4 regions of the Streptomyces sp. NBC_01433 genome follow, and region 3 is predicted to be linked to each of the others. Evidence: riboswitches for the same ligand, from Rfam matches in the RefSeq annotation. Region 3 holds a riboswitch; each other region holds the start of a gene.

Region 1 (7,129 bases), on a different contig from region 3:
CGTCCGGGACCGTATCCGCCGCCGTTCGGTGCGCGAAAGCGTGGGGGCGGCCGGCGTCGGCGGCGTTCTGCTGGCGTACTGGGGAACGACCTCCGTGTTGTCCCGGTGGCTGGAGAAGCCGCAGGTGAGCGTAGACGAATCGGTTCGCCGGAAGGCGTAACCGGAACGTCGTCATCCAGTTATTTCGGCGGTGGGTAGATGCGTTCAACTACCCGCCGTTCGAGGTACATGCCGATGAGAGGTAGACAGTGAACACCGCGAAGACCGTGACGGCCGCGAGGACGATTCACCCGAAGATCACCGAGGTCCTGGCCGGGACATTCAAGGTGCCCGACTCCGAGATCTTCCCGGAGTCGACGATGGAAAGTCTGGAGATGGACTCCCTGGCCGTCGCCGAGTTCGCCGTCATCATCAAGGAGACGCTGGGCGTCGACGCCGACGCGGACACGCTCTACAAGGACGCCACACTCACCGACATCTCGGAGTTCATCCGTGCGGCCGTCGACGGTGCGGTGCCGGTGAGCTGCGCCCGATGAACAAGCCCGCCATCGCCGTCACCGGCCTGGGGATGATCACCCCGGTCGGCAACGACACCGACACCACCTGGGACGGCGTCTGCGCCGGGGTCTCACCCGCCCGCACCGTCCCTGAGCTCGAAGGCTGCGCGGTCGACTTCGCCTGCACGGTCTCGGGCATCGATCTGGACGCCGCGGTCGGAGGCCGTACCGCGTTCCGCATGGGCAAGTACGTCAAGTTCGCCGTCCTGGCCGCACGGGAAGCGGTCGCCGACGCCGGCCTGGACCCCGCAGGCTGGGACGGGACCCGGGTGGCCGTGGTCGTCGGCACCAGCAGCGGAGGCTCCGCCGGACTGACCGAACAGGCCGTCGCACTGGACCGGCGCGGCCCCGCGGCCACCTCACCCGCGGGCATCCTCCTCACGATCCCGAACATGCCCGCGGCGGAGATCGCCATCCAGATGCGGGCGACCGGCCCCAGTCTGGCGCCGTGCACGGCCTGTTCGTCGGGGGTCACCGCGCTCTCCGTGGCCCGCGATCTGCTGGCCACCGGGCAGTGCGACATCGCGATCGCCGGAGCCACCGAGTCGATCGTGTTCCCGGTGGCCATGACCGGCTTCGCCCGCTCGGGAGCAGCGGCGCTCCGGGACGGCGACCCGTCCAGGCTCTGCCGGCCCTTCGCGGCGGACCGGGCCGGACTCGTGATGGGCGAGGGCGCCGCCATCATGGTGCTGGAACGGGCCGAGGACGCCCGCGCCAGGGGCACGACCCCCAGGGCGCTGCTCGCGGGCACCGGCGCCACGACGGACGCCCACCATCCCACCAGCCCGCATCCCTCCGGCACCATCGCCCGAGCAGCCGTCGACGCCGCACTGCGGGACGCCGGATGGCGCGCCGAAGACGTCGACCACGTCAACGCGCACGGCACTTCCACAGCGCTGAACGACGCCACCGAAGCCGCCCTCATCAGCCGGGCCTACCCGCACCGGCCGCCCGTCACCGCCCCCAAGGGCGTACTCGGGCACTGCATGGGGGCAGCCGGTGCCATCGAGGCCGGGCTGACGATCCTCACGCTTCAGCACGGTGTCGTACCGCCGATCGCCAACCTGGACGCCCCGGCGCCCGAGTTCGACATCGACTGCGTCACCAAGCTCCCGCTGCGGCTGCCGGTACGGCGGGCCGTCAGCCACTCCTTCGGCTTCGGCGGCCACAACGCCGTGGTCGCTCTGCAGCGCCCGTAGCCGAGCGCCGGTAGCCGACGGAGACACTTTCGGGCCGGTGCGGCGGGACGACCTCCCGGCCGCACCGGCCGCAACGCACCGGCCGCAACGCACCGGCCGCAACGCACCGGCCGCAACTCACGCGGCGCAACGCACTTGCCGTCGTCGCGCAGCCCTTCAACGCACGCGCCCGCTACGAGTCAGCCCTCGTCGAACCGGCCGCGACGCACTGCCACCGGGACCCGGCACAGCGCGTGATAGCTTGCCAACGCCAGTCGAACTCCACGCAAGGAGTCAGGGAATCCGGTGCGAAACCGGAACTGACGCGCAGCGGTGAGGGGGACGGGCGGGGCCACGGCCACTGGAACACCACGGTGCTCCGGGAAGGCGCCCCGTCCGAAGGAACCCGAGTCCGAAAACCTGCTGGCACCTGCGGCCCCCACCGGGACGCAGCGCTCCGTACCACGGGCTCCGCGCATGAGCCCAGAGACGCAGAGGGACCCCGTGCCGCCCATAGCCCAGCCCGTACGTGCCGCTGCCCTGCTCACGGCGGGACTCGTCCTGCTGACCGGCTGCGGTGGCGGAACCGAATCCTCGACGGCCGGTGGGAGCAACGCCGACGGCTACCCCGTCACCATCGAGAACTGTGGCCGCACCGTCACCGTCGGGGCCGCACCGGAACGGGCCGTCTCCCTCGACCAGGGATCGACGGAGATCCTCCTCTCCCTCGGCCTCGCCGACAGGCTCGCGGGCACCTCCACCTGGACCGACCCGGTCATGAAGGGGCTGGAGAAGGCCAACGCGGAAGTGGAGCGGATCGCCGAGAACCGGCCCTCGTCGGAGAAGGTCCTCGACAAGGAACCCGACTTCGTCAGCGCGTCGTTCGCCTCGACGCTCGCCAAGGGCGGCGTCGCCCCCCGCGACCAGTTCGAGGAACTCGGCGTCCCCACCTATGTCTCGCCCGCCGACTGCACCGGCAAGGACAACAGCAGGGGCGGTGACGGATCCCGCACCGCGAAGCTGACCATGGACAGCGTCTACGCCGAAGTGCGTGACCTGGCTCGGGTGTTCGGCGTCGAGGAGCGGGGCGAGCAGCTTGTCGGCAGGCTGCGGGCCCGGGTGGCGAAGGCGACCGCGGACAGCGACGCCGCCGACGCCAGCCTCCTCTACTGGTTCTCCGACTCCAAGGCCCCGTACCTGGCCGGCTGCTGCGGCGCCCCCGGCATCATCACCAGGGAACTCGGCGCGAAGAACGTCTTCGACGACACCCACGAGGAATGGCCGCAGATCAGCTGGGAGACCGTCGCCGACCGCGACCCCGACGTCCTGGTCATCGGTGACCTCACCCGCAAGGCACAGACCGCCGAGAGCGCCGCGAAGAAGATCGCGTTCCTGGAGTCCAACCCCGTCACGAAGAACATGGACGCGGTCAAGCACCGGCGGTACGTGCTGCTCAGCGGCCAGGCCCTGAACCCGTCCATCCGGACGGTCGAGGGTCTGGAACGCGTCGCCGCCGGACTCCGGGACTTCGGACTCAGCGGGTGACGGACACCGAACGCGCCGCCGCCGCACCGGCGGGGAAGACCCGGCCCGCACAACCCTCCGGCCCGGGCGGGGCGCTCGGGCCCCATGCGCCTCGCGCCCGTGCCCGCGTACGGCGCACGCGTGTCGCACTGCTGTGGACCTGCGGTCTCGCGCTGCTCCCGCTCTCCGTCGCGGTCGCCGTCACCATCGGGCCGGCCCGGATCTCCGTCCCCGACGTCTGGTCCGCCGTCGCCGCGCATCTCGGCGTCGGTGAATCGACACTCACTCCGATCCGGGACGGCATCATCTGGAACCTGCGCATGCCCCGCACCCTGCTCGCCGCCGTGTGCGGCGCCGGGCTCGCGGTGTGCGGCACCGTGATGCAGTCGCTCCTGCGCAACCCGCTCGCCGACCCCTTCGTCCTGGGAGTCTCGTCGGGCGCCTCGACCGGCGCGGTCGTGGTGGTCGTCCTCGGGGTCGGCGGGGGAGCGGTGTCGATCTCGACCGGGGCGTTCATCGGGGCCCTGTGCTCGTTCGCCCTCGTCCTGCTGCTCAGCCACACCCTCGGGGGCACGGTCGACCGGGTCGTGCTCTCCGGTGTCGCGGCGATGCAGCTGTTCTCGGCGCTCACCTCCTTCGTCGTCATGACCGCGGCCGACGCCGAGCAGACCCGCGGGGTGCTGTTCTGGCTCCTCGGCTCGCTGGCCGGGGTCGGCTGGAGCGACGTGGGGGTCTGCGCCGCCGTCCTCGCCGGCACGCTGCTGATCTGCCTGGGCCACGCCCGTACCCTTGACGCCTTCGCCTTCGGCCAGGACGCGGCGGCGGCCCTCGGCGTCCATGTCGCCCGCACCAGGATCGTGCTCCTGTGCACCACCGCCCTGCTCACCGCGGCGCTGGTCAGCTCCGCGGGCGCCATCGGGTTCGTCGGCCTCGTACTGCCGCATGCCGCCCGCGCGCTTACCGGCTCCGGGCACCGGCGGCTGCTCCCCGTCACCGCCCTGGCCGGGGCGGTCTTCCTGGTCTGGGTCGACACCCTCGCCCGGACCGTCCTGGACCCCCAGGAGGTGCCGGTCGGAGTCGTCACCGCTCTGATCGGGGTGCCCGCCTTCGTGCTCGTCCTGTACCGCACCCGGAGGACCGCATGACGCGCCGGCCCACCGGGGCCACCGAGGGCACGGGAACCCCCGAAGGTACCGGGGGCACCAAGGGCACCGGGGGCCTGTGGGCCGAACGCGTCAGCCGGGAGGCGGGCGGGCGGCTCATCCTCGACGGGGTGAGCATCACGCCGCCGCCCGGCGCCACCGTCGCGCTCCTCGGACCCAACGGGTCGGGCAAGTCGACCCTGTTGCGGGTACTCGCGGGCGTCCTCGCCCCGGGCAGCGGCACCGTCACGCTGGACGGCCGCCCGCTCGGCGACATCGGCCGCCGCACCGTGGCCCGGCGCGTGGCCGTGGTCGACCAGCACGCGGCCACCCAGGTCGAACTCAGCGTGCTGGATGTCGTACGTCTCGGGCGCATCCCGCACCGCCGCGCGTGGTCCGCCCCGGACCGGGCCGACGAGGAGGCCGTACGCGAAGCGCTGGAGCGCACCGGACTGGCCGACCGAGCCGGACAGTTCTGGCACACCCTGTCCGGCGGTGAGCGCCAGCGGGTCCAGATCGCCCGCGCCCTGGCCCAGCAGCCGCGCGAACTCCTCCTGGACGAGCCGACGAACCACCTCGACATCCAGCACCAGTTGGAGCTGCTGTCCCTGGTCGCGTCGCTTCCGGTCACCAGCGTGATCGCGCTGCACGACCTCAACCTCGCCGCGATGTTCTGCGACCGGATCACGGTGCTGAAGGCGGGCCGGGTGGTCGCGGCCGGCACCCCGGCCGAGGTGATCACCGCAGAGCTCGTCGAGGACGTCTACCGGGTACGGGCGGTCGTCACCCCGGACGGCCCGGACGGGCGGCCGTCGGTACGTTTCCTGCCGGGTCGTCGACCGGCCGACGCGCGGTAGGGGACGCCGTCGTACCGGTCACCGGCCGGGAGTCGGAGTCACCGTCCGGGAGTTCGCGTGACTGGCACGGGAGTTGGAGTCACCGTCAGGGAGTTCGCGTGACTGGCACGGGAGTTGGAGTCACCGTCAGGGAGATCGAGTCACCGTCCGGGAGTTCGCGCCGGGCGGCTCGCGGACCGGGGAAGAGCGCCGCGCCGGAAAGCCTGTACCCATCGCGCCGGGCGGGCTGCGACAGCAGCCCGCCCGGCGATCGAGACCATGGGAGCGGCGTTCGGCCGCGGTGTGCGGGGGTCAGCGGCGGCGTCCCTGGCCGAACTCGCCGCCCATGTCCTTGCCCGTGCCCATGTCCTTGCCGTCCGCGTAGTCGATCTTCTCCTTGCGAACCTCGGCGGAGACCTCCTTCTGCTCGGTGACCCTGTTGGTCTCCAGGCGGACGCGCTCCACCGGGACGGCCTCCTTGCGGACGGTGGCGCGTTCGGCGTGCAGCGTCACCTCCACGTCCTGCTCACCGATGTTCTGCGTCCCGGCCGACTTCTCGCCCGGACGCATCGGCTCGCGGACCACCCGTACCTCTTCGTGGGACACCGGCACGGTGCGGGTGACGTTCTCCGTCACGACGTACTTGTGCAGGCGTGCCCTTCCGCTCTCGTACTCCTCCGTTCCGACGAGCAGCTGCTCCTCGGAACGGATCATCTCCTCCTTGCCACCGAGTCCGGTGGCGGACCGTTCGGCCCCGGCTCCGGCGAGTGGGCGTGCCGTCGCGGAGGTGTCCATGCCACGATGCTTGCCCATGCCGGTACCCGCTCCTGCCATGTCCGCGGTCGTGCCGGTGCCGGTGGTGGTGGTGCGGCCCGTGGCTGCCGCGCCCCGTGTTCCGGCGCCCGCGGCACCCGCAGCGTCCAGCGCACCGGTTCCGGCGGCGGTCGGCGTGCCGGTACCGGCACGTCCCTTGTCACCGATGGTGCCGGCCTTCCTGGTCAGCCCGTAGTGCCGGTAGAGTTCTTCCTCCTCCGAGACGGACAGGTGCGCGTCCGCGTCCACCCTCGGGGCGTCCTTGACGCTGTCCTTCGGATATGAGACGTGCAGGTCGGAGCCCACTCGACGGGCTCCGGCGAGCGGTACGAAGCTCTCCTTCATGCCGAACAGCCCGGTCTTGACCGTGACCCAGTCGGGCCTGCCGGTGTCGTCATCGACATACACCCGGCCCACACTGCCGACCTTCTCGCCCTCTTTGTCGTAGACGGTCAGACCGTCCAGCTCTCCGGAATCCGTGAAACCGTCAGCGGCTCCCATAACCGATTCCTCCTCGCCCGGACATGCCCTGTGGGTTGATCCACCAGGTGAGGCGCGTCCGACTTCCATCGCGCCTCACCCGGATGGACGCTGCAACTTGCCGGGCCGCAGGGCCGGCACGCCGAAGCGCCGGTCATGGCGCCAGGCCCCGTGCGACGGGACCGCGATCCGGCCGCTCCGGTTAGGCCGATCGGGTGAGGTCGGACGGTGCGGGCCAGCGGGCCGAGGGTGCGTCATCCGTGCGGAACGGCCGGATCATGTGGTATCAGAGATCGGACAAATTACCCATGGAGTGAGGTGATCGCGGCCTCTCCTAGAATCGACGCGAGCCTCCAAGGGCCATCCCGCAGCCGTCCGTCGTTCTGCCGTCCCACCCGGGGGTACATCATCCGATCCGCCGGCACACCTCTGCCCGGACAGCGCGGAGCCCTGCTGTCCCGGCGGGAGGACGGACAGGACCTGCACCACCTGGTGTGGCGGCTGGGGCCGGGTGTACGGGTGTGCAGCAGCGCCGTACTCGGCGGCGGCATCGGACCCCGCGCCTGGATCCTCAACGCACAGGTACCCGGTGGCTACCC
Region 2 (7,129 bases), 830 kb from region 3:
GCCACAACCCATCCGTATCCGCGTGCTCCTCCACCAGATCCCCGAGCCGGTCCAACTGCTCCTCCCGCAGCGCCCCGAAACTCGTGTCCGGCGCGGCCACGAACCGCCGCCCCGCCGCCCGCGCGACCTCCGCCAGGAACCGCCGCCGGAACGCGTCGCTCTCCAGCGACCCGTGCCAGTGCGTCCCCCACACCGAGCCCACCCGGCACCCGTCCAGGAACGGCTCGCCGCCCCGCACATCGGCGACCCCGTGGTGGATCTCGTACCCCTCCACCGGTTCCCCGAGCGCCGAACCGACCGGCCGCGCGAGCGTCTTGGCCCGCTCGAACCGGATCCGCACCGGCAGCAGCCCCAGCCCGTCGACCTGTCCGGCCCGCGACTCCACCTCGTCCTCGATCTGTTCACCGAGCACCTGGAACCCGCCGCAGATGCCGAGCACCGGCCGCCCCTCGGCCGCCCGCCGCACGAGCGCGTCGGCGAGCCCCCGCTCCCGCAGCCAGGCCAGCGCCTTCACCGTCCCGCGCGTACCGGGCACGATCACCAGGTCCGCGTCGGCCAGTTCCTCGGCCCGGTCCACGAACCGCACCACCACACCCGGTTCGGCGGCCAGCGCGTCCACATCGGTGAAGTTCGACATCAGCGGTACGGCACACACGGCGACCCGCAGCACGTCCTCGCCGTGCGGCGGCGCGACGACCGACTCCCGTACGGCACCGCGCAACGAGACGCGCAGACCGTCCTCCTCGTCGATGCCCAGGCCGTGCGCGAAGGGCAGCACCCCGTACGTGCGCCGCCCGGTCAGCCCGTACAGCATGTCCAGACCCGGCTCCAGCAGCGAGACGTCGCCGCGGAACTTGTTGACGAGGTAACCCGCGACCAGCGACTGGTCCTCGGCGCTCAGCAGTGCCGTCGTACCGAAGAACGAGGCGAAGACGCCCCCGCGGTCGATGTCGCCGACCACCAGCACGGGGAAGCGCGCGGCCCGCGCGATGCCCATGTTCACGATGTCGGTGCGCCGCAGATTGATCTCGGCGGGACTGCCCGCCCCCTCGCAGATCACGGCGTCATACGTGCCCCGGAGCTGCTCCAGACAGTCCACGACGGTCCCGAGGAGCGCCTCCTGCCGTCCTCCGTGATAGCCGCGGGCGCTCATCTCACCGACCGCCTTCCCCATCAGGACGACCTGACTGGAACGGTCACTGCCGGGCTTGAGCAGCACCGGGTTCATCAGCGCGGTCGGCTCCACCCGGGCGGCCTGGGCCTGCATCGCCTGGGCCCGGCCGATCTCCGCGCCCTCGCGGGTCACGAAGGAGTTGAGCGACATGTTCTGCGCCTTGAACGGCGCGACCTTCACCCCCTGGCGCACCAGCCACCGGCAGATCCCGGCCGTGACGACGCTCTTGCCCGCGTCCGATGTGGTTCCGGCGACCAGCAGTCCGCCGCTCATGTCCGTCTCCGTCCCGCGATCAGCCGGCCCGCCACGCACACGCCGAGGGCCAGCGCACTCACCCGGCGCGACAGTCGCACCGCTCGCTCGATGTCGGCGCTCTCCACCGCCCGACCGGGCGCGTTGAGCACCGGCCGGTGCTCAACGCGCCCGGCGTACGCCAGGGTCCCGCCGAGCCGTACGCCGAGCGCCCCCGCGAACGCGGCCTCCACCGGACCCGCGTTGGGGCTCGGATGGCTGCCCGCGTCCGCACGCCACGCCCGTACGGCTTCGCCCGGACGTCCCCCGGCCACCACGGCCAGCGCGGCTGTCAGCCGGGCTCCGGGCCATCCCGCCAGGTCGTCCAGGCGGGCCGAGGCCCAGCCGTAGCGCCGGTAGCGGGGCGACTTGTGGCCGACCATGGCGTCCAGGGTGTTGACGGCCCGGAAGGCGACGAGTCCGGGGACCCCGCCCAGGGCGCCCCAGACGAGGGCGCCGACGACGGCGTCCGAGGTGTTCTCGGCGACGGACTCGACCACGGCGCGGGCGATCCGCGGCCCGTCGAGCGAGTGCGGATCACGCCCGCACAGATGAGGCAGCCGCTCCCGGGCCACGTCGATGTCCCCGGCGGCGAGCGCGCCCGCGATGGCGCGCGCCTCACGGCCCAGCGACGTACCACCGATCACGGACCAGGTGGTGGCGGCGGTCAGCGCGACAGCCGCGGCGGGGCGGCCCCGTACGGCACGGGAGGCCAGCGCGGCGGCTCCCGCGGCGCCTCCGGCGCAGACGAGGGTGTGCAGGGCGCCCCGCCCGCGGTGGTCGCGCCACAGCAGGCGCTCGGTGGCTGCCGCCGCCCGGCCGAACCCGGCGACGGGATGCCCCCGGCGGGGGTCACCGAGCAGGCGGTCACCGATCAGTCCGGCCGTGGCGCCGTACGCGAAGATGCGGTCGGCACGCATGGCTCAGCCGACCGCGGTGCGGGAGGTTCTCGCAGGGGGCGACACAGGTTCCGGCGCACGGCGGCCAGGCATGGCGTATGTCCTCACTCAGGGTCCGCGCCCTGGTTCGACGTGACCGGCGACGAGAGTCTCCTGGCTTCCGGATCCGCAGTTCCCCCGGCCTTCCAGCCCGCGTCGGCGGACCGTGACTTCCGATGTGGGGGACTGCTCCCCGGTGACAGTGGCGGGACCGCGCCGGATTCGCACCGGCTTCCTCTGCTGTCGCCGTAAACGGCTCCGGCAGTCCACCACGCTGTGAGAACGCCCGTCAACTTGCCGTTGACCTGCGGGGCCGCAGTGTGCCCAGACGCACATCGGGCCGGACACACACGGTGTGTCCGGCCCGATGGAGGAGCGGTGACGCGGGTCAGGCGACGATCAGATAGATCCCGTACGCGACCGCCGCCACGCACAGCGCGAAGCAGAGGTACGCACCGGCGCGGACCGGCGTGAACGCGCCGCCGGAGCCGCCCGCCCGCGCCGTCGAACCCTGTGCCGTCGAAGCCTGCGTCGACGCCTGCTTGGAGAGGCCGATGATGCCGAGCGTGAAGAGGCCGACCAGCGCCACGGTGACCACGAGGCTGACACCGAAGACGGAGGCGAGAGCTGCCCAGTCGATGTTCATGGGGATCTGTCCTTACACCGTGGCCGGCCGCGCCGGGTCGGCGGGCGTTCCGGCCGGAGCCGAGATGGTGGTCTTGAGGTCCGTGGCCGTGGTGCCGATGGGGGGCGGGGTGACGGCGGCCATGGCCGTGGTGACGACGCCCGCGGGCTCGTCCTCCGCGCCGCCGCCGGTGACGTTGGTGTGGTCGACCGGCTTGCGGCGCGACAGCAGCCAGATGGCACCGGAGCCCGCGACGAGCAGGACCGCGACGACGGCGACGCCCCAGCCGCCCTGCTTGGTCAGGAACTCCGCGCCCGCGCCGACCAGGCCCGCGGCCGGCAGGGTCAGGCCCCAGGCGACGAACATCCGGGTGGCGGTGGACCAGCGGACCACGCCCCCCTTACGGCCGAGGCCCGCGCCCATCACGGCGCCGGAGCAGGACTGGGTGGTGGAGAGCGAGAAACCGAGGTGCGAGGAGGCCAGGATGACCGTGGCCGCACTGGTCTGGGCGGCGAAGCCCTGCGGCGGCTTGAGGTCGGTCAGGCCGCTGCCCATGGTGCGGATGATGCGCCAGCCGCCGAGGTACGTACCCAGGGCGATGGCGACACCGGCGGAGACGATGACCCAGACCGGCGGGTTGGAGCCGGGGGACAGGACGCCACCGGTGACCAGGGCCAGGGTGATGATGCCCATCGTCTTCTGCGCGTCGTTGGTGCCGTGGGCGAGCGAGACGAGACCGGCCGAGGCGATCTGGCCGGCCCGGTAGCCCTTGGCGGTCGACTTCAGCTGCGCCTCGTCGGTGACCTTGCGGCTGAGACGGTACGTCAGCCTGGTGGCCAGCAGCGCGGCGAGACCGGCGACGAGCGGGGCGGCGATCGCGGGCAGCAGCACCTTGGTCACGACGGTGCCGCCGTTGATCGAGGACCAGCCGGCCGACATGACGGCGGCGCCGATGAGGCCGCCGAACAGGGCGTGGGAGGAGCTGGAGGGCAGGCCGACCAGCCAGGTCAGCAGATTCCACAGGATGGCGCCGACGAGCGCCGCGAAGATGACCTCGGTTCTGAGGCCGTCCTCGTTGACGATCCCGCCGGAGATCGTCTTGGCGACCTCCACCGACAGGAACGCGCCGATCAGGTTGAGAACGGCGGACATGGCCACCGCTGTCTTGGGCTTCAGGGCGCCGGTCGAGATGGTGGTGGCCATCGCGTTGGCGGTGTCGTGGAAACCGTTCGTGAAATCGAACACGAGAGCTGTCACGACCACAATCGCGAGCAGCAGCGTGATGTGTTCCATTTACCCAGGCAATCGTTCGACGTCAGTGGCTCGTGGACCGTAGGCAACCTGAGTGAACGGAAGATGAACTGGGCGGGGCGCTGTGGTGATCCCAAATGGATTGGGATCACTCCGCTTGTGTACGCGAGGGGCCTGGTTACGCCCCTGAGGCGGTGCGAGGACTGCCCTTTGCCCCCGCTTGGCGAAGATTTTGAGCCGCGGTTCTGTCACTCGTAAGAGATTCCGGTCACCCGGGGTCGCGAGGGGTCCCGGCCGCCGGGACGTCACCCTAGGATCCCCGCATGAGCGATTCCGGCACGGGCGATTCCGGCACGGGCGATTCCCGCATGAGCGCGAGCGATCAGTCCCGGGACGCGATCGAACGGGTCTGGCGGAGCGTGGTCGACACGGCCCGGCGGTCCGCGGCGGACGGCCTGGTCGTGGGCACGTCGGGCAATGTCTCGGCACGCGTCGGCGGGACCGTCCTGGTCACCCCCAGCGGTGTGCCCTACGACCGGCTCCGACCCGAGGACGCGGTCGGCGTCGACCTCGAAGGGCGCCAGATCCTCGGTGAGCTGGCCCCGACCAGCGAACTTCCCCTCCATCTGGCCGTGTACCGCAACAGCTCCGCCGCCGCCGTCGTGCACACCCACGCGGTGCACGCCACCGCCGTCTCCACCCTGGTCACCGAGGTCCCGCTGGTGCACTACGCGGCCGCCCTGCTCGGCGGACCCGTCCGGACGGCCGCCTACGCGCGCTACGGAACGCGGGAGCTGGCCGACAACATGCTCACCGCCCTGCGCGACCGCACCGGCTGCCTCCTGCAGAACCACGGCACCGTGACCTACGGCGACACCCTCGACGAGGCGTACGACCGCACCGCCCAGCTCGAATGGCTGTGCAGGCTCTGGCTCACCGCGAGCTCCGTACCGGGCCACCGCCCGACCCTGCTCTCCCCGGCCCAGCTGCGCGAGGTGACCGACGCCCTGAAGGGATACGGCCAACCCGGCTGATCCACCCTCCCGGCGCTCCCGGCGAGGGCTCCGCACCGGACGGCCCCCGCCCACTGGCACCGCGCACCGCACGCCACGACACTGAAGCCGTGCGCCCGGCAACAGCGACGGCAGTGGCCGTCACCACGATCCTCGGCGCCGGCGCGGCAGCGGTCGCGGCCGGCCGGTACGCCAGTGACGCCGCCCTCAAGGTGCCGTCCGGACGTCCCCTCCCCGCCGACCGCAGAGTCACCGTGCATGCCACGGCGGCCGGGCAGGTCACCCTGACCCGCTCGTTCGCCGCGCTCCGGCCCGGCACGTACGGACTGGTGGGCCCCGGTGTGCACGCCGTCGTCGGGCCGGTGACCGAACAGGCGCCGCACGCCCCGGACACCGTCGTCCGCAGGCTGGAACGGGTGAACCACGGGACCCTGAAGGCGGGCAGCAAGGTCCGCCTCACCCCCGAGCTGTACAGCGGCGACCCCGGCAGCGCCCTCGGTCTCGACCACAAGGAGGTCGAGATCCCCGGCGAACTCGGCATCCTGCCCGCATGGTTCGTGCCCGGCGCCCGGGACACCTGGGTGATCACCGTGCACGGCCTCGGCACCACCCGGGAACACCCCATGAACCTGATGGAGTTCCTGCACGACCAGCGGCTCCCCGTGCTCGACCTCGCCTACCGCGGCGACGCCGGAGCCCCCCGTTCCACCGACGGCCTCGGCCACTTCGGCGCCTCCGAATGGCGCGACCTGGACGCCGCCATCCGCTACGCCCTGCGCTACGGCGCCGAGAGCGTCGTCCTGCACGGCTGGTCGACCGGCGCCTCGATGGCACTGCACGCCGCGGTCAACTCCGCGCTCCGGGACCGCATCAGCGGCCTCGTCCTGGACTCCCCGGTCATGGACTGGCAGGTCACCCTGCGCGCCCTCGCCGCGGCCCGCCACGTCCCGTCCGCCCTGCTGCCGCTCGCCGTGCGCGCCGCCCAGGGCCGGGCAGGGCTGAGCACGGCCCCGCTGCTGGACACCGTCCTGCCGTCCGCCCTGCACGCCCCGACGCTGATCTTCCACGGCCCGGACGACTCCCTGGCCCCCTGGCAGCCGTCCCGCGAACTGGCCGCCCGCCGTCCCGACCTGGTGAGCCTCCACCCCGTACCGCAGGCTCCGCATGCGGCGATGTGGAATGCGGACCCGGCACGGTACGAGGAAACGCTGCGGCGCTTCCTCACGCCCCTGATGTGAGCCGATGCGGGGGACAGGACTGGTCGGTACCAGGCCGAACACCCCCGCCACGGACCGGTGAACCAGCTTCCGTTTGGGCTTTCGGGCCGTCAGAGGCAAGACTGCTCCCCGTGACGTCCCGTACCCCGCGCGACTCCAGGCTGCGACTTGTCCGCCCGCGACCCCTTGCCACCGCCCGCAAGGCCGTGACCACCCGGCGCACCAGGCCGGCCCCCCGGCCTCCCGAGGGCACCCCGCCCCGGACGGAACTGGCCCGGCAGGCCAGGGCGGTCCTCGCCGATGCCGTACGGATCGCCCACTGGGCCGCCGACGGCCCGAGCCCCGGCACCGCACCCCCGGCCCCCCAGGCCCTGGAACGGGCCGCGGCCGCACTGGAACTCTCCCCGGCCCAGGCACGCGCGGGCTGGGACCGCGCCAGGCTGGCCGGTCTCGTGGAACTGCACGGCGGCACCGCACGCCCCGGCTGGCGGCTGCGCGCCTGGGACCGTGACGACTCCGCCGTGCTCCGCGGCTGGGTGGCGCTGTTCGACGCCTGGTCGCTCGTCCACGCCGCGCCCGAGGGCATCGCGGCCACCGCCGTCGCCGAGGCCGTCGAGGCC
Region 3 (7,129 bases):
GTGTAGGCGTAGTCCCACCGCGAGGTGTGGAAGGTGTGGCCCGTGAAGTCCTCGATGCCGGGTATCCCGGGGAGCTTCGGCTCGGAGAGAGTGCCGGTGGCGGTGACGACGTACGTGGCCCGGAACGCGTCGCCGCGGTCGGTGGCCACGATCCATGTCCCGGATTCCCCGTCCCAGGTCAGCGAGGTGACCGCGGTGGAGAACAGGGCGTCCGGGTAGAGGTCGAACTGCCGTGCCACCCGCACCGCGTGGCGGCGGATCTCCTCACCGGGAGCGTACTTCCACTCCGGTACGTATCCGGTCTCGTCCAGCATCGGCAGGTACACGTGCGACTCGATGTCGCAGTGGACGCCCGGGTACCGGTTCCAGTACCACGTGCCCCCGAAGTCGCCGCCCTTCTCCACGATCCGGACGCGCGTCACCCCCTGTTGCCGCATCCGCGCCCCGGCGAGGATCCCGCCGAATCCACCGCCGACCACGGCGACATCGACGGTGTCGCGCAGCGGATCACGCGCGGCCGGCTCTCCCGCGTACGGATCGGCGGCGTAGTAGCCGAACTCGGTCTCGGCGTCGCGGTATTGGCGGGCGCCGTCGGGCCGTACGCGCCGCTCGCGTTCGAGGCGGTATCGCTGCCTCAGCGCGGTGAGGTCGTCGGGAGCCGACGCTTGAGGGGGTGTCATGTGGGGCCTCGATCCTGCCGATCGGGCCGCCCCGGAGTGAACGGCCGTCCGCTACGGTAGCAACTACCGGACAGCGGTGTCCGGTTGAAGCGCGGGCGTACCGCGGCACTCGGCCGGAACACGTCCACGCGCCCGGTCGGGGCGCATGCGAACCTCCCGGCCCGCGGCACCCGCACACAGCGGACAGGAAGAGTGATCCCCCATGCGACGACTCCCGATCCGATCCCTTGCCGTGCTCGCCACGATGGGCGCGCTGGCGCTCACCGGATGCGGTACGGACCCGGGTGGCCCCAGTGGCCCCAGTGGCCCCAGTGGCCCCAGTGACGTCAGCGACCGAGCGGCCCTCACCGGCGCGGACAGGACCATCCGCGCGCACAAGGTCATGCGGCTGACGCGGGTGCACGAAGAGACCGGGATGACCCTGCTGGAGGGTCCGACCTTCGACGAGGACGGCCACCTGTTCGTCGTCGACGTCACCGCCCCCGCGGGCAAGCCGAAGGTGATATGCGTCGACGTCGAGAAGAAGACGTCGCGGGCGGTCCACACCGACGGCCGAGGGGCCTACACCTCGGCACAGTTCAGCCCGTACGACGGACGGCTCTACCTGACCGACTACGCCCACGGCGAGGTCGTGAGCCTGGCCCCGGACGGCAGTGATCCGCGGACCTTCTTCTCCGGCAAGGTCGACGGAGCGCGGATGAACCCCGATGACATCGCCTTCGACGAGGAGGGCGACCTGTACGTCAGCGACTCACGCGGCCTGGCCGAGGGCGAGGCGCACGGGCGTGTGGTGCGGATCGAGCGCGACGGCGGGAAGGCCACCGTCCTGGCCGAGGATCTGGCCGCGACGAACGGCATCTCGTTCGACGCGGACTACCGAGGGCTGTGGATCAGCGAGCTGACACAGAACCGGATCTCCTACCTCCGCCTCGACGCGCAGGGAGGCGTCGCTTCCCAGCACACCGCTGTCCGCGTCGACGGGGGGATCGCGCAGACCGACTCGATCGCCGTGGACGCGGACGGCAACCTGTACCAGGGACTGCACGGCCGGGCCGCGATGGTCGTGTACGACCAGCACGGTGAGCGTCTGGCGACGGTCGAGATACCCGCCCGCGACACAGGGCTTGAGTCGGTGACGAACGTGGCGATCACGCCCGGCGGAACCACGGCGTACATGACCGTCAGCGGGCCCGCCGGGGGCTACCTGTACGCCTTCGACGCCCCGGCGGAAGGCATCCGGCAGTCCAACGGCGGCTGACACCGCTCCCGCACTCACCCGTTGAAGGGCCGCACCGGTCCCACCTCGACGCCGAGCAGCCGCCAGGCAGCCAGCGCTCGGCGTTCCCGATCCTCACGGGTCGGGCCGGTGACGGCGCCGGAGACCATGGCGACCGCGAGCATGAGGTCGTCCGACGCACTCAGTCGGTGACCATCCGTCAGGTGACCCCGCAGACCACGCTCGACCCGCTCGGATAGGGCCAGGGCGTGCGCGTGGATGTCGGAGCGACCGCCCGCTCCCTCAACGTGTAAGAGGCCGATGAAAGCCGCCGACTCCGTAAGGTGCCACGTCATCACACCGAGGGCGTCGGCCAGGGTCGCGTCCTCGGCCGCGGCTGCCTGCTCGACCTGCCGCACGTTCTCCTCCAGAACGGCGGTCGCCACGGCGGCCCGGTCGGGAAAATGCCGGTACAGAACGCCCTGTCCGACCCCGGCCCGGCGCGCGATCGCGGAAAGCGGCGCGTCCAGACCGTACTCCGCGTAGATCTCCCGGGCGGCGGTGACCAGAGCGGCCCGGTTGCGGGCGGCGGCCTTCGGCCCGTCGTTCGCGGGTCGCCGTTCGTCCGGCATGGGGTGCTGCGTCACCCCGGAAGCGTACCGGCCGGACGGAGCGGGCTCGGGCCTGCCGATGGTGTGCGCCGCCGTCGGAACCCGCGGTGTCCGGCGCCACGCGGACCCGCCGGCCGACGAGGGCCCGGAAGGGAGCCGGGACCGTCGAGGAAACGTCCTTGGTCAGCGGCGGCGTGCGCTCGCCACGGGCGCGCGTCTCCGGCAGGACGTGCCGTCGCGGATATCGGCGGGGAAGGCCGCGGCGGTGACGCCCGGCGCGGCCGGCTCATCGACCAGGGCGTCCAGCTTCGCCTCGGTACGTGCGATCAGTCCGACCCTGAAGCCATGGCGGTCCTGACCCGACGGGATGCTGCCTCCGCCTTCGCCTTCGCCTCCGCCTCCGCTGCCGCGCGCCGCGCGCCGTTAGTCGGGCCGGGCCCGGGGCGCCGCCCGTTGGGGCCGGGGTGCTGGTCGGCACCCCGGCCCCTCGGGGATCTTCCCGATCAGGCCGAGGGCAGCTCACCGCGGACCGTGCGGGCCGCGGCGACCAGGTTCTCCAGGGACGCCTTGGTCTCGGGCCAGCCGCGCGTCTTCAGGCCGCAGTCCGGGTTGACCCACAGCCGCTCCGCCGGAATGGCCTCAAGTCCCTTGCGCAGCAAGGCCGCTGCCTCGGCCGTGCTTGGTACGCGCGGGGAGTGGATGTCGTAGACACCCGGTCCCGCCTCGCGCGGGTAGCCGTGCGCGGCGAGTTCGCGGGCGACCTGCATGTGCGAGCGGGCGGCCTCCAGGCTGATGACGTCGGCGTCGAGGTCGTCGATGGCCTGGACGATGTCGCCGAACTCGGCGTAGCACATGTGGGTGTGGATCTGGGTGTCCGGACGCACGCCGCTGGTGGTGAGACGGAACGACTCGGTGGCCCACGACAGGTAGGCCGGGCGGTCGGCCGCCCGCAGCGGGAGCGTCTCGCGCAGGGCGGGCTCGTCGACCTGGATGACCGAAGTCCCTGCCGTTTCCAGGTCGTTGACCTCGTCGCGCAGGGCGAGGGCGACCTGGCGGGCGGTGTCGCCGAGTGGCTGGTCGTCGCGGACGAAGGACCAGGCCAGCATGGTGACCGGCCCGGTGAGCATGCCCTTGACCGGGCGTGAGGTGAGGGACTGGGCGTACGTCGTCCAGCGCACCGTCATCGGTTCGGGGCGGGAGATGTCGCCGGCCAGGATCGGCGGCCGGACGTACCGCGTGCCGTAGGACTGGACCCAGCCGTGCTGTGTGGCGAGGTAGCCCGTCAGCTGCTCGGCGAAGTACTGGACCATGTCGTTGCGTTCGGGCTCGCCGTGCACGAAGACGTCCAGGCCGGTCTTCTCCTGGAACGAGATGACCTCCTGGATCTCGGTCCTGATCCGCTCCTCGTAACCGGCCGTGTCGATCCGCCGCGCCCGCAGGTCGGCCCGCGCGGTGCGTAGTTCGGCGGTCTGTGGGAACGACCCGATGGTGGTGGTCGGCAGCGGAGGCAGCCCGAGGTGCGCGCGCTGGGCCGTCGTCCGTTCCGTGTACGGCTGGGAGCGGCGAGCGTCGGCGTCCGTGACGGCGGTGGCACGGGCCCGTACGGCGGGGTCGCTGGTGAGCCCCGAGCCGGAGCGGGAGGCCAAGTCTGCGCGGTTGGCGGCGAGTTCGGCGGCGATCGTATCGGTTCCCTGGGCCAATCCCTTGGCGAGCGTGACGATCTCGCTCGTCTTCTGCCGTGCGAACGCGAGCCAGCGCAGGATCTGCGGCTCGATGTCCCGCTCGGCTGCGGCATCGAGCGGTACATGCAGCAGCGAGCAGGACGCGGCCACGTCGACCTGGTCGGCAAGACCGAGCAACGTGCCCAGTGTGGAAAGGGACTTGGTGAGGTCGTTGACCCAGACGTTACGGCCGTTGACCACGCCCGCGACCAGCCGCTTGCCGGGCAGTCCGCCCACCGCGGCGAGGGCGTCCAGGTTGGCTGCGGCGGACTCGGTGAAGTCCAGTGCGAGGCCTTCCACCGGAGCCTTCGCCAGCACCGGCAACGCGTCGCCGAGCCGGTCGAAGTAGGAGGCGATCAGGAGCTTCGGTCGGTCCGTGAGGGTGCCGAGGTCGCGGTAGGCGCGGGTGGTGGCGTTCAGTTCGGCCGGGGTGCGGTCCTGGACCAGCGCGGGCTCGTCGAGCTGGACCCACTCCGCGCCCCCCGCGCGCAGGTCGGCGAGGACCTCGGCGTACACGGGCAGCAGGCGGTCCAGGAGGGTGAGCGGATCGAAGTCCGCGGGCACACCGGGCCCGGGCTTGGCGAGCAGGAGGTAGGTGACCGGGCCGACCAGGACGGGGCGGGCGGCCAGGCCCAGGGCGAGGGCCTCCTTCAATTCCGCGACCTGCTTGGTGGAGTCGGTGGTGAAGACAGTGTCCGGGCCCAACTCGGGCACCAGGTAGTGGTAGTTCGAATCAAACCACTTGGTCATTTCGAGCGGCGCGACCTCCTGCGTGCCGCGCGCCATCGCGAAGTAGCCGTCCAGCGCGTCGAGTTCGACGGCGGCCCGGTGGCGTTCGGGGATCGCGCCGACCATGACGGTGGTGTCGAGGACGTGGTCGTAGTACGAGAAGTCGCCGGTCGGGACCTCGTGGATGCCGGCTTCAGTGAGCTGCTGCCAGTTAGTGCGGCGCAGGTCGGCGGCGGTGGTGCGGAGGGTGTCGGCGTCGACGCGGCCCTTCCAGTAGCCCTCGATCGCCTTCTTCAGTTCCCGGTTCGGGCCTTGGCGGGGGTAGCCGTACACAGTGGCCTGTGCTGCCGCGGCTGCGGGCTCGGTTGTCACGGAAATCTCCTTCGCGAGATGACTCCTTGAGATCCCGGAGACGGGACACGGACGCGAAGGGGTGACGAACCGGACGGATCCTGCGCACGCCACCGGCGTGGAGTTCCGTCTGGCATGTACGCCGACCCGCCCACGAGGTCACCGGGATATCCGCACACGAGGGGTCGCGTACGGGCAACGGGCAGGTCTTCGGACTCGCGGGCACATCTGCCGGGGGCAGATTCCTAGTGGCCGTCGCTTCCCGGATCCGACCGGATCCAGTGCGTATGACGGCGGTCGTTCCCACTTACCGCTGCGGGGCAGTCCCGGATTCCCACCGGGTTCCCTCTTACGACGCGTCTGCCTGGCGGACAGGGCGAACCAGCTGCACCGCCAGAGTAGAGGGCGGGCCACCTCCGGGGCACCGATGTTCACCATCCGGAACGTGACGTGAGACACGGGATCCGCCCGACGGGTCAGGCCGGAGGGAGCGTGCCGCAGGCCGCTGTCTGCCGCACGCCCCGCTCTCCACGCACCGCGGGCCCCTCGCGAAACCGTCCCGGCCCGGCGGGCTTATTGCGTATGAGTTGCAATTACACTGCATGTGCGGAAAGCCTGTTTGTGAAGGAGATGCCGGTGGCGGCGGGGGGCATTGTGCTGGGGATCGAGTCGTCGTGCGACGAGACGGGCGCGGGGATCGTCTCGCAGGGCCGTCTGCTCGCTCATGCGGTGGCGTCCAGCATGGACGAGCACGCCAGGTTCGGCGGCGTGGTCCCGGAGATCGCCGCACGGGCGCATCTGCACGCCTTCACCCCTGTCGTCCGGCAAGCCCTCGACCAGGCGGGTCTGCGGCTGTCCGACATCGACGCGGTGGCGGTCACCACGGGGCCGGGCCTCTCCGGGGCGCTCCAGGTCGGCCTCGCGGGCGCGAAGGCCCTGGCCTACGCGATCGACGCCCCCTTGTACGGGGTGCACCACCTGGCGGGGCATGTCGCCGCGGACACGTTGGAGCACGGCCCGCTGCCCGATCCCTGTGTGGTGCTGATCGTCTCCGGCGGGCACACCTCCCTGCTGCTCGTACGGGACCTGGCCCGCGATCCGATCACGCACCTGGGGGACACCCTGGACGACGCCGCCGGAGAGTGCTTCGACAAGGTGGCCCGGGTCTTCGGCCTGCCGTATCCGGGAGGCCCGGCCATCGACCGCGCCGCCCGGGGAGGCGATCCGCGTGCGGTGGCCTTCCCCCGCCCGCTGACCGGGCGGAAGGGGGACCCCTACGCGTTCTCCTTCTCCGGTCTCAAGACCGCCGCCGCGCGCTGGGCCGAGGGACACCGGGGCCGTGAGCTGCCGGTGGCCGACGGCGCGGCCTCGCTCCAGGAGGCGATCGCGGATGTGCTGACCCGCACGGCGCTGGCCGCCTGCCGGGACCACGGCGTCAGGACCCTCGTCGTGGTCGGCGGTGTCGCCGCGAACTCAAGGGTGCGCGCGCTCGCCGAGGAGCGGTGCGCGGCCGCGGGCGTGCGACTGCGCGTGCCCCCGATGACCCTGTGCACGGACAACGGCGCGATGATCGCGGCTGTCGGCGACCTCCTCGTACGAGCAGGAGCCGAGCCCGCCCCCCTCGACGTGTCGATCGACCCGTCCGCGCCCCTGGAATACGCGGCACTGACCCCCGGGGCGGCCGCGGCGAGGGCCGCCTGATGGCTGCCCGCGTCAGGATTCTCCGAGGCGGGTAACTGCTCGCGCACGCCGGTGTCCCGCGCGCCGAGAGGAGCGGACGTCGCCGGTTTCGCCCCCGGGTGGATCACGCGCCCGCTCCGG
Region 4 (7,129 bases), 1.5 Mb from region 3:
ACATTCGTGGTGTGCCGGACTGCGGGCGGTACCTGGGCGCTGCGCCCGTAGCCGCGCGCGTCCATCGACGCCGCCACCGCGACCGAACGCTCCAGCGCGCCCTCCAGCACCGGCAGGCCGATCTGCGCGACGGCCCCGATGCCCCCGGCGGGCCTGCCCCGCAGCCGCCGCGCGGTGCGCAGCCGCACCACGTCGGCCACCATGTTCGGCGCGAAGGTCATCGCGACGACGACGGCGACCCCCACCTCATACAGCGCGCCCGGCAGCGACTTCAGCAGCCGGGCCGGGTTGGCCAGTGAGTTCGCCGCGCCGACACAGATCAGCAGGGTCGCCAGCTTGGCCCCGTCGTACAGCGCGAAGAGCAGCTGCTCGGCGGTGACCCGGCCACCGATCCTGACCCCCTTCGCCCAGTCGGGCAGGGGCACTTCGGGCAGGGTGAACACGGTGTGCGTCCCCGGGATCGGCGAACCGAGGAACACCGAGAACAGCAGCCGCACCCCGACGACGAAGAGTCCGAGCTTGATGAACGCCCCGTACGAACGGGCCCACGGCGCGTCCGTACGGCGCGCCGCCACCACATAGCCCGCCACGCCGACCAGCAGTCCGAGCAGCAGCGGGTTGGTGGTCCGCGAAGCCGCCGTGGCCAGTCCCAGCGCCCACAGCCACCACGCCCCGGCGGGCAGCGCGTTGCCGCGGTCGGCCTCGGGCGCCCGCAGCGAACGGTGGAGCCGGGCCGTGCCGGTGGGGCGGGTCATCGGCGGCGGCGGGCCTGGAGGACGGCGGCGATCCCGAGCAGCAGTACGGCGCCGACACCGACCAGCACACCGGCCGAGGGCAGGCTGCCGCCGTTCCCGTCGGCGTCGTTCCCGGCGGCGGCGGACGCCGAGTCCGGGGTCGAATCCCCGGGCGCGGTCGACTTCTTGCCGCCGTCACCGCTTCCGTCACCGTCGCTGTCGCCGGAGACCTGGTCCCCGCAGCCCGATGCCGGATAGCCGGAGATCGCGCAGAGCAGCGCGTCACCGCTGTACCGCAGCGGCTTCGCCACCGAGGCGAGCGCCTCCGCGGTGCTCGCGTCCGGTCCGACCCGCGCACACGCGGTACGCGGCGCGGGCGGCGTCTCCCCGTCGGGGGCGTCCGCCGCCGTACCGGAGTCGATCACCAGCGCGACCCGCTTGGTGCCGTCCTCGGCGGGGGTGCCCGCACAGATCGCCCCGAAGTCGGGGGCCCGGCGCGGCCGGGCCGCGTCCTGGGAGTCCTGGCTCACGGAGAACCGGAAGCCCTGCACCGTGCCGTCGTCCGGGCGGACCAGGGACGGCCCCTGGGTGGCGTACTCCCAGGTCTTGCCGTTGCCCTCCCAGAACGACCAGTAGCGGTATCCGGCCGCGTGCGCCGTCCCGGCACCCAGCAGCATCGACACGGTCGCGGCGACGGCGAGCACCAGAGCGGCGGTCAGCGCGCCGACGCGCGTGACGGCCGGTGCGCAGGCCCGCACAACAGCCCGCACAACAGCCCCCGCGACAGTCGGAGCGGTGGTCGGAGCGGTGGTCGGTGTCCGGAGCGGTGATCCGCCCCGCGCGCGCCTCACAGCCGCGCGTTCTTCCCACGCCGGCTGATCAGGAAACCGATGCCGACGCCGACGACGAGGCCGATGCCGACCAGCCACCAGACGCCGAGCGCGCCGTCGTCGCTGCTGGTGTCGCCCTTCGGCTGCTGGCCGCTCGCGGTCGGTGAGGGGGCGGCGGTGGCGGCGGGAGCCGGGCCGGTCGCGTTGAGCTGCTTGACGAGGTCGACACCGCCGAAGTCACGGGCGTCCGTGCCGGTCGCGTGCGCGGCGAGGATCAGCTGGGCGGTCGCGGCGGGTCCGCCCTCCCGCGCCCAGCTCTTCGCGTTCTTCTCCAGCCACTGGACCGAGGCGGCCGCCTTGTCCTTGTGACCGGAGGCGGCCAGGGCGGCGACCGCGTCCGCGGTGTTGCCGAAGTCGGGCTTCGGTGCCGTGTCGTCGGCGCCCGGCATCGGCGGCAGGTTCAGGTGGGGCGATGCGCCGAGGGCGCCCGCGAGGTAGTGGGCCCCGTTCTGCGCGGTCTGCTCCGGGGTGAGGCCGGTGCCCTTCGTGCAGACGGGGTCCTTCACCGCGTTGGAGTTCCCGACGGCGAGGCCCTTGCCCATCGCGCCGAGCACCCCGGCGGCCGTGGCGTCCGCGTTGGCGGTGAGCTTGCCGTCCTTGCCGGGCTGGTAGGCGAACGCGCCGCCGTCCTTGCCGCCGCACGGGATGGCGAAGCTCTGGAGTGCGGCGTAGGGGGTGCGGCCGCCGTCGGTGGTGACGTCGCCCAGCAGGAGGCCCGCCCGTGCGAGGGCACCGATCACGACGGCGGTGGAGTTGGCGTCGCTCGGGCTGCCCGCGTTGTAGCCCCACCCGCCGTCCTCGTTCTGGACCGACTTCAGCCAGGTGACGCCGTTGTCGACGGCCTCACGGTGCACGGCGAGCTCGACGAGCGCCTGGACGGCGGCGGCGGTGGCGTTGGTGTCCATCACGGTCGACGCGTCGCACGGCTTGCCGGCGTCCCGGTACGCGGGGAAGGCACCGCTGTCGCACTGTTGGCCCACCAGCCACTCCACCGACTGCGTGGCCGGCGTGACGTACTCGACCTTCTGGGCGAGGAAGGCCAGCGACTGCCGCCAGACCCCGTCGTACGTCGGGTCCCCGGTGCCGTACAGGCCCGGCGGGAGATCGGCCTTCGCGGACGGCGAAGGGCTCGGCGCGGCGACCGCGGCGGGGGCGGCGGCGGCCAGGAGTACGGCGGTGGTCACGAGCGCGCTGACGCTGCGTCGTACGGTCATGGCTGGCTGGGCCTCTCCTGCGAGGGCCGGGCACGGGCACACCGAGGCACCGGGCTCCGGCCCCGTATACCTCGACGGTGCCGGCCACCGGGGTCCCGGTGGCACGAGCCGGTCACGCTCCGGCAGGGTGGTCCGGCTCACCGCCGGTGCGGCGGCTCACGGTTGCGCGGTCAGCGCCGGATTCGCACCGGCTTCCCCCTGTACGGGCATGATGACGACCTGCTCACTCTACCGGGGCGCGCGGGACCTCCCTCGCGGCCGGGCCGGAGGGCTCCGTCACACCGCGACGTACGTCACCGGGTCGCCGCCCACCACCGCCTCCGCACGCCCCAGCTTCACCAGGCGCCGCAGATGGGACTCGGCCTCGGAGACGGCGATGGACCGCGAGGTGTGCGGGATCTGCGCCCAGGGCCGGTTCCACTCCATCCGCTCGGCCAGCTGCCACGGGGTGAGCGGCACGGCGAGCAGCGCCAGCAGCCCGGTCAGCCGGTCCTCGTGGTGCTCCAGCAGCTCCCGTACGCGCCCCGCGGCGTCCGTGAACGCGTACTGGTGCGCGGGCAGCACCTCGGCGACCCCGAGCCGGCCGATCCGTTCCAGCGAGTCGAGGTAGTCGCCGAGCGGGTCGGTGACCGTGGTGTCGTCCGGGTCCTCGTACAGCCCGATGTGCGGGCTGATCCCGGGCAGCAGATGGTCACCGGAGAACAGCCGTCCCCGGCCGGGCAGACCCGCAGGGTGGTCCTCCTCCAGGTGCAGGCAGACATGGCCGGGGGTGTGCCCCGGGGTCCAGATCGCCCGCACCCGGCGCCCCGCGAGGTCCAGCAGCTCGCCCGGCACGATCTCCCGGTCCGGCAGCGCGGCACCCAGGCCGGGCAGCGTGCGCATCCGGCCCCTCTCGCGGGCGGCGCGCAGCGGGGCGAGGTGCTCCTCGGGGGCGCCGACCGCGGCGAGCTTCTCCGTGAGGTACGCCAGCCAGGCGGCGGGTTGCGTCGCGCGGGTGCGGCGGACGATCTCGGTGTCCGCCGCGTGCATCGCGATCCAGGCCCCGGACGCCTCGCGGACCTGGCCGGAGAGCCCGTGGTGGTCGGGGTGGTGGTGGGTGATGACGATGCCGTGGATGTCGGCGACGGCGACACCGAGCGCGGCGAGCCCCGCGACGAGGGTGTCCCAGGCCGCCGGGTCGTCCCAGCCGGTGTCGACCAGGACCGGGCCCCGGTCGGTGTCGACGAGGTGCACGAGGGTGTGGCCGAGGGGATTGTCCGGGATCGGCACCTTGATGCTGTGGACGCCTCCGCCGTGGTCGGTCACCTGCGTCATGGGCTCCCCCAAATCTCTGTCCCCGCCGTCCGTCCGGACGTCGGGGATGTCTCCGGACGACTCGGTGATCCCCCGGTGTGCGCCGGACTCACTGTAACGAGAACTTGTTGCAGCCGTGGACTCCTGGAACGGTAACTGGTATCAGTTCTGACACCTAGTCAGATGCGCTGGTCGGATGCGCAGTCAGGTACGTGCCGGTCGCGGGAGGCAGCAGCCATGACGGAGTTCGTGGAACACGGAAAACTGTTCATCGGCGGGGAGTTGACCGATCCGCTCGGCAGCGACGTCATCGAGGTGATCTCGCCGCACACGGAACAGGTCATCGGCCGCGTCCCGCACGCGTGCGAGGCCGATGTGGACCGCGCCGTCGCCGCCGCCCGCCGGGCCTTCGACGAGGGGCCCTGGCCGCGGATGACCGTGGACGAGCGGATCGAGGTGATCACGCGGATCAAGGACGCCTTCGCCGTACGTTACGAGGAGTTCGCCCGCGTCATCAGCTCGCAGAACGGCACCCCCTACAGCTCCAGCGTCATGGTGCAGGCGCTCGCCGCGATGATGGTCTGGGACTCGGCACTCACGGTCGCCCGTTCCTTCCCGTACGAGGAACGGCGCGACGGAGCCCTCGGACCGCTGCTCGTGCGCCGCGAACCGGTCGGGGTGGTCGCGGCGGTCGTGCCGTGGAACGTCCCGCAGTTCACCGCAGCCGCCAAACTCGCGCCCGCCCTGCTCGCGGGCTGCTCCGCCGTGCTCAAGGTCTCGCCCGAAACGCCCCTGGACGCCTACATCCTGGCCGAGATCGCCGCCGGGGCGGGGCTGCCGGAGGGCGTCCTGTCGATCCTGCCCGCCGACCGCGAGGTCAGCGAGTACCTGGTCGGGCACCCCGGCGTCGACAAGGTCTCCTTCACCGGCTCGGTCGCCGCCGGACGCCGGGTCATGGAGGTCGCCTCCCGCAACCTGACCCGCGTCACCCTGGAACTGGGCGGCAAGTCCGCCGCCGTGATCCTCCCGGACGCGGATCTGGACGCCGCCGTCGCGGGCATCGTCCCCTTCGCCTGGATGATCAACGGCCAGGCGTGCGTGGCCCAGACCCGCATCCTCGCCCCGCGCTCCCGCTACGAGGAGATCGCCGAGGCGTTCGCGGCGGCGGCCGGAGCGCTCAAGATCGGCGACCCGCTCGACCCGGCGACCGAAATCGGCCCGCTGGTGGCGCAACGCCAGCAGCGGCGCTCCCTCGACTACATCCGCATCGGCCAGGAGGAAGGCGCCAAGATCCTGACCGGCGGCAGCCGCCCGGCCGCCCAGGAACGCGGCTGGTACGTCGAACCGACCCTGTTCGGCGATGTCGACAACTCCATGCGCATCGCCCGCGAGGAGATCTTCGGCCCGGTCATCTGCCTGCTCCCGTACGGGGACGAGGAGGAGGCGGTACGCATCGCCGACGACTCCGAGTACGGGCTCAGCGGCAGCGTATGGACCGCCGATACCGAACGTGGCATCGACATCGCCCGCCGGATCAGGACGGGCACGTACAGCGTGAACACCTTCAGCCTCGACATGCTCGGCCCGTTCGGCGGCTACAAGAACTCGGGTCTGGGGCGGGAGTTCGGGCCCGAGGGGTACGGCGAGTACTTCGAGCACAAGATGATCCACCTGCCGGCCGGATACCAGGGGGCGTGATGGGAGACCGCTGGCACGTGGAGGTCGACCGGAGCGTCTGCATCGGCTCCGGTATGTGCGTCAACCACGCCCCGGAGGGCTTCCGGCTGGACTCCGCCCGGCAGTCCCACCCCGCCGAAGCGTCGAGCGACGCCAACGAGAAGGTCCTGGCGGCGGCGGAGGGCTGTCCCGTCGAGGCCATCACGCTGACCCTGCTCGGCTCGGGCGAGGTGGTGTTCCCGCCCGAGGACTGAGGGCCGCCCGCACGGTACGGCCGGTAAAAGGTACGGGCGGTAAGGGCTTCCCGCCAGGTCAGGGCGCGTGCGAAACTCCGGAAAAGATCGCACGGGCGCCCGCCCGGGAGCGAACGACCGGGCGGGGAAGCACCTGTGCGTAGGACAAGAGCGGCGGCACCGGCTGCCGTGATGAGCGCGATACTGATCGGCGTCGCGGGCTGCGGCCTCGGGGACCAGGGTGCCCGGAGCGCCCCGAAGCCGCCCCCGTCGCCCACCGCGCCGTTCACCAAGGACGCGGTGGCCAACGAGGTCGGCGCCGCGGCGGACGCCTCGGGGCTGCCGCCCGGCGACGACTCCACGGCCGGAATGCCCGAGGGGGACTGGCAGAGGTGCGTGGCACCGTGGATGGCCGACGCCCCCGCGGCGGAAGCGGCCGACGCCTTCGCCGCGACGGTCAAGACCCTGCGGAAGCGGGGCTGGAAGCTCACCACGAGCCACGCCGAGCAGGACGTCACCTTCCGTACCCTCACCAAGCGGGGGTGGAAGGTGTACGCCCGGCACTACGCGATGAACGGCTTCGGCACCGAACAGCCCGTGTCCCTCACCGCGGTGAAGGACGGCTGCGAGCTGCCCGAGGAGATCAAGGGCGACTTCCAGGACACCCTCTGACGCGCTCGGGCGGCCCGGGTGCACTGACCCGTGCGGTACGCCGAACCCGTGCGGTACGTCGAACAGATGGCGCACAGGAAGTACGTGGCCGGCGCCCGGGTGTGTGAGGCGCTGCCCTTGTGCGCCCCCGGGCGAAGGCCGCGCCGTCGCCCGGGGGCTGGCCCCGCACCATGTGCGCCGCCACCATGCCCACGTACGAGGGTGTGTGTACCGGCCCCGTGTGATGCGGGCCGCGGCGTCCTTACCCTGACGCCATGCAGACTTCCCCGAGTTCCGACCGGGCCCCCGCCCCGTCCTTTGCCGCCTACCGGTTCCTGGCCGGGCGGACCGCCCTGGTGACGGGCGGGGCGAGCGGCATCGGACGGGCGTGCGCCGAGGCGCTGGCCGCCGCGGGTGCCCGGGTGCACGTGGTGGAC

The links. Region 3 has a riboswitch for cobalamin ahead of metE (5-methyltetrahydropteroyltriglutamate--homocysteine S-methyltransferase). Riboswitches for the same ligand answer to the same signal wherever they lie in the genome.
Region 1: linked by a shared signal. The riboswitch ahead of OG413_RS37090 (ABC transporter substrate-binding protein) and the one ahead of metE (5-methyltetrahydropteroyltriglutamate--homocysteine S-methyltransferase) in region 3 are both predicted to bind cobalamin.
Region 2: linked by a shared signal. The riboswitch ahead of OG413_RS23005 (cobalamin biosynthesis protein) and the one ahead of metE (5-methyltetrahydropteroyltriglutamate--homocysteine S-methyltransferase) in region 3 are both predicted to bind cobalamin.
Region 4: linked by a shared signal. The riboswitch ahead of OG413_RS19820 (prenyltransferase/squalene oxidase repeat-containing protein) and the one ahead of metE (5-methyltetrahydropteroyltriglutamate--homocysteine S-methyltransferase) in region 3 are both predicted to bind cobalamin.

What each region holds. Positions count from the first base shown of each region.
Region 1 is NZ_JAPEPM010000003.1:57,216-64,344, forward strand. Features, by position in the region: gene OG413_RS37075 (acyl-CoA dehydrogenase) at 1-160, shown strand, start outside; gene OG413_RS37080 (acyl carrier protein) at 249-536, shown strand; gene OG413_RS37085 (beta-ketoacyl synthase) at 533-1,756, shown strand; cobalamin riboswitch at 1,991-2,178, shown strand; gene OG413_RS37090 (ABC transporter substrate-binding protein) at 2,213-3,280, shown strand; gene OG413_RS37095 (iron ABC transporter permease) at 3,409-4,404, shown strand; gene OG413_RS37100 (ABC transporter ATP-binding protein) at 4,401-5,258, shown strand; gene OG413_RS37105 (PRC and DUF2382 domain-containing protein) at 5,550-6,551, opposite strand; gene OG413_RS37110 (adenosylcobinamide amidohydrolase) at 6,960-7,129, shown strand, end outside.
Region 2 is NZ_JAPEPM010000001.1:5,110,721-5,117,849, forward strand. Features, by position in the region: partial or broken gene OG413_RS23000 (cobyric acid synthase) at 1-1,447, opposite strand, end outside; gene OG413_RS23005 (cobalamin biosynthesis protein) at 1,444-2,385, opposite strand; cobalamin riboswitch at 2,511-2,642, opposite strand; gene OG413_RS23010 (hypothetical protein) at 2,792-3,049, opposite strand; gene OG413_RS23015 (inorganic phosphate transporter) at 3,062-4,321, opposite strand; gene OG413_RS23020 (class II aldolase/adducin family protein) at 4,648-5,313, shown strand; gene OG413_RS23025 (alpha/beta hydrolase) at 5,403-6,530, shown strand; gene OG413_RS23030 (hypothetical protein) at 6,716-7,129, shown strand, end outside.
Region 3 is NZ_JAPEPM010000001.1:5,937,432-5,944,560, forward strand. Features, by position in the region: gene OG413_RS26630 (NAD(P)/FAD-dependent oxidoreductase) at 1-680, opposite strand, end outside; gene OG413_RS26635 (SMP-30/gluconolactonase/LRE family protein) at 883-1,938, shown strand; gene OG413_RS26640 (TetR/AcrR family transcriptional regulator) at 1,953-2,543, opposite strand; gene metE (5-methyltetrahydropteroyltriglutamate--homocysteine S-methyltransferase) at 3,011-5,329, opposite strand; cobalamin riboswitch at 5,492-5,709, opposite strand; gene tsaD (tRNA (adenosine(37)-N6)-threonylcarbamoyltransferase complex transferase subunit TsaD) at 5,939-7,009, shown strand.
Region 4 is NZ_JAPEPM010000001.1:4,405,161-4,412,289, forward strand. Features, by position in the region: gene OG413_RS19810 (energy-coupling factor transporter transmembrane component T) at 1-755, opposite strand, end outside; gene OG413_RS19815 (SCO2322 family protein) at 752-1,411, opposite strand; gene OG413_RS19820 (prenyltransferase/squalene oxidase repeat-containing protein) at 1,582-2,838, opposite strand; cobalamin riboswitch at 2,946-3,076, opposite strand; gene OG413_RS19825 (MBL fold metallo-hydrolase) at 3,115-4,152, opposite strand; gene OG413_RS19830 (aldehyde dehydrogenase) at 4,369-5,829, shown strand; gene OG413_RS19835 (ferredoxin) at 5,829-6,062, shown strand; gene OG413_RS19840 (hypothetical protein) at 6,234-6,713, shown strand; gene OG413_RS19845 (3-hydroxybutyrate dehydrogenase) at 6,968-7,129, shown strand, end outside.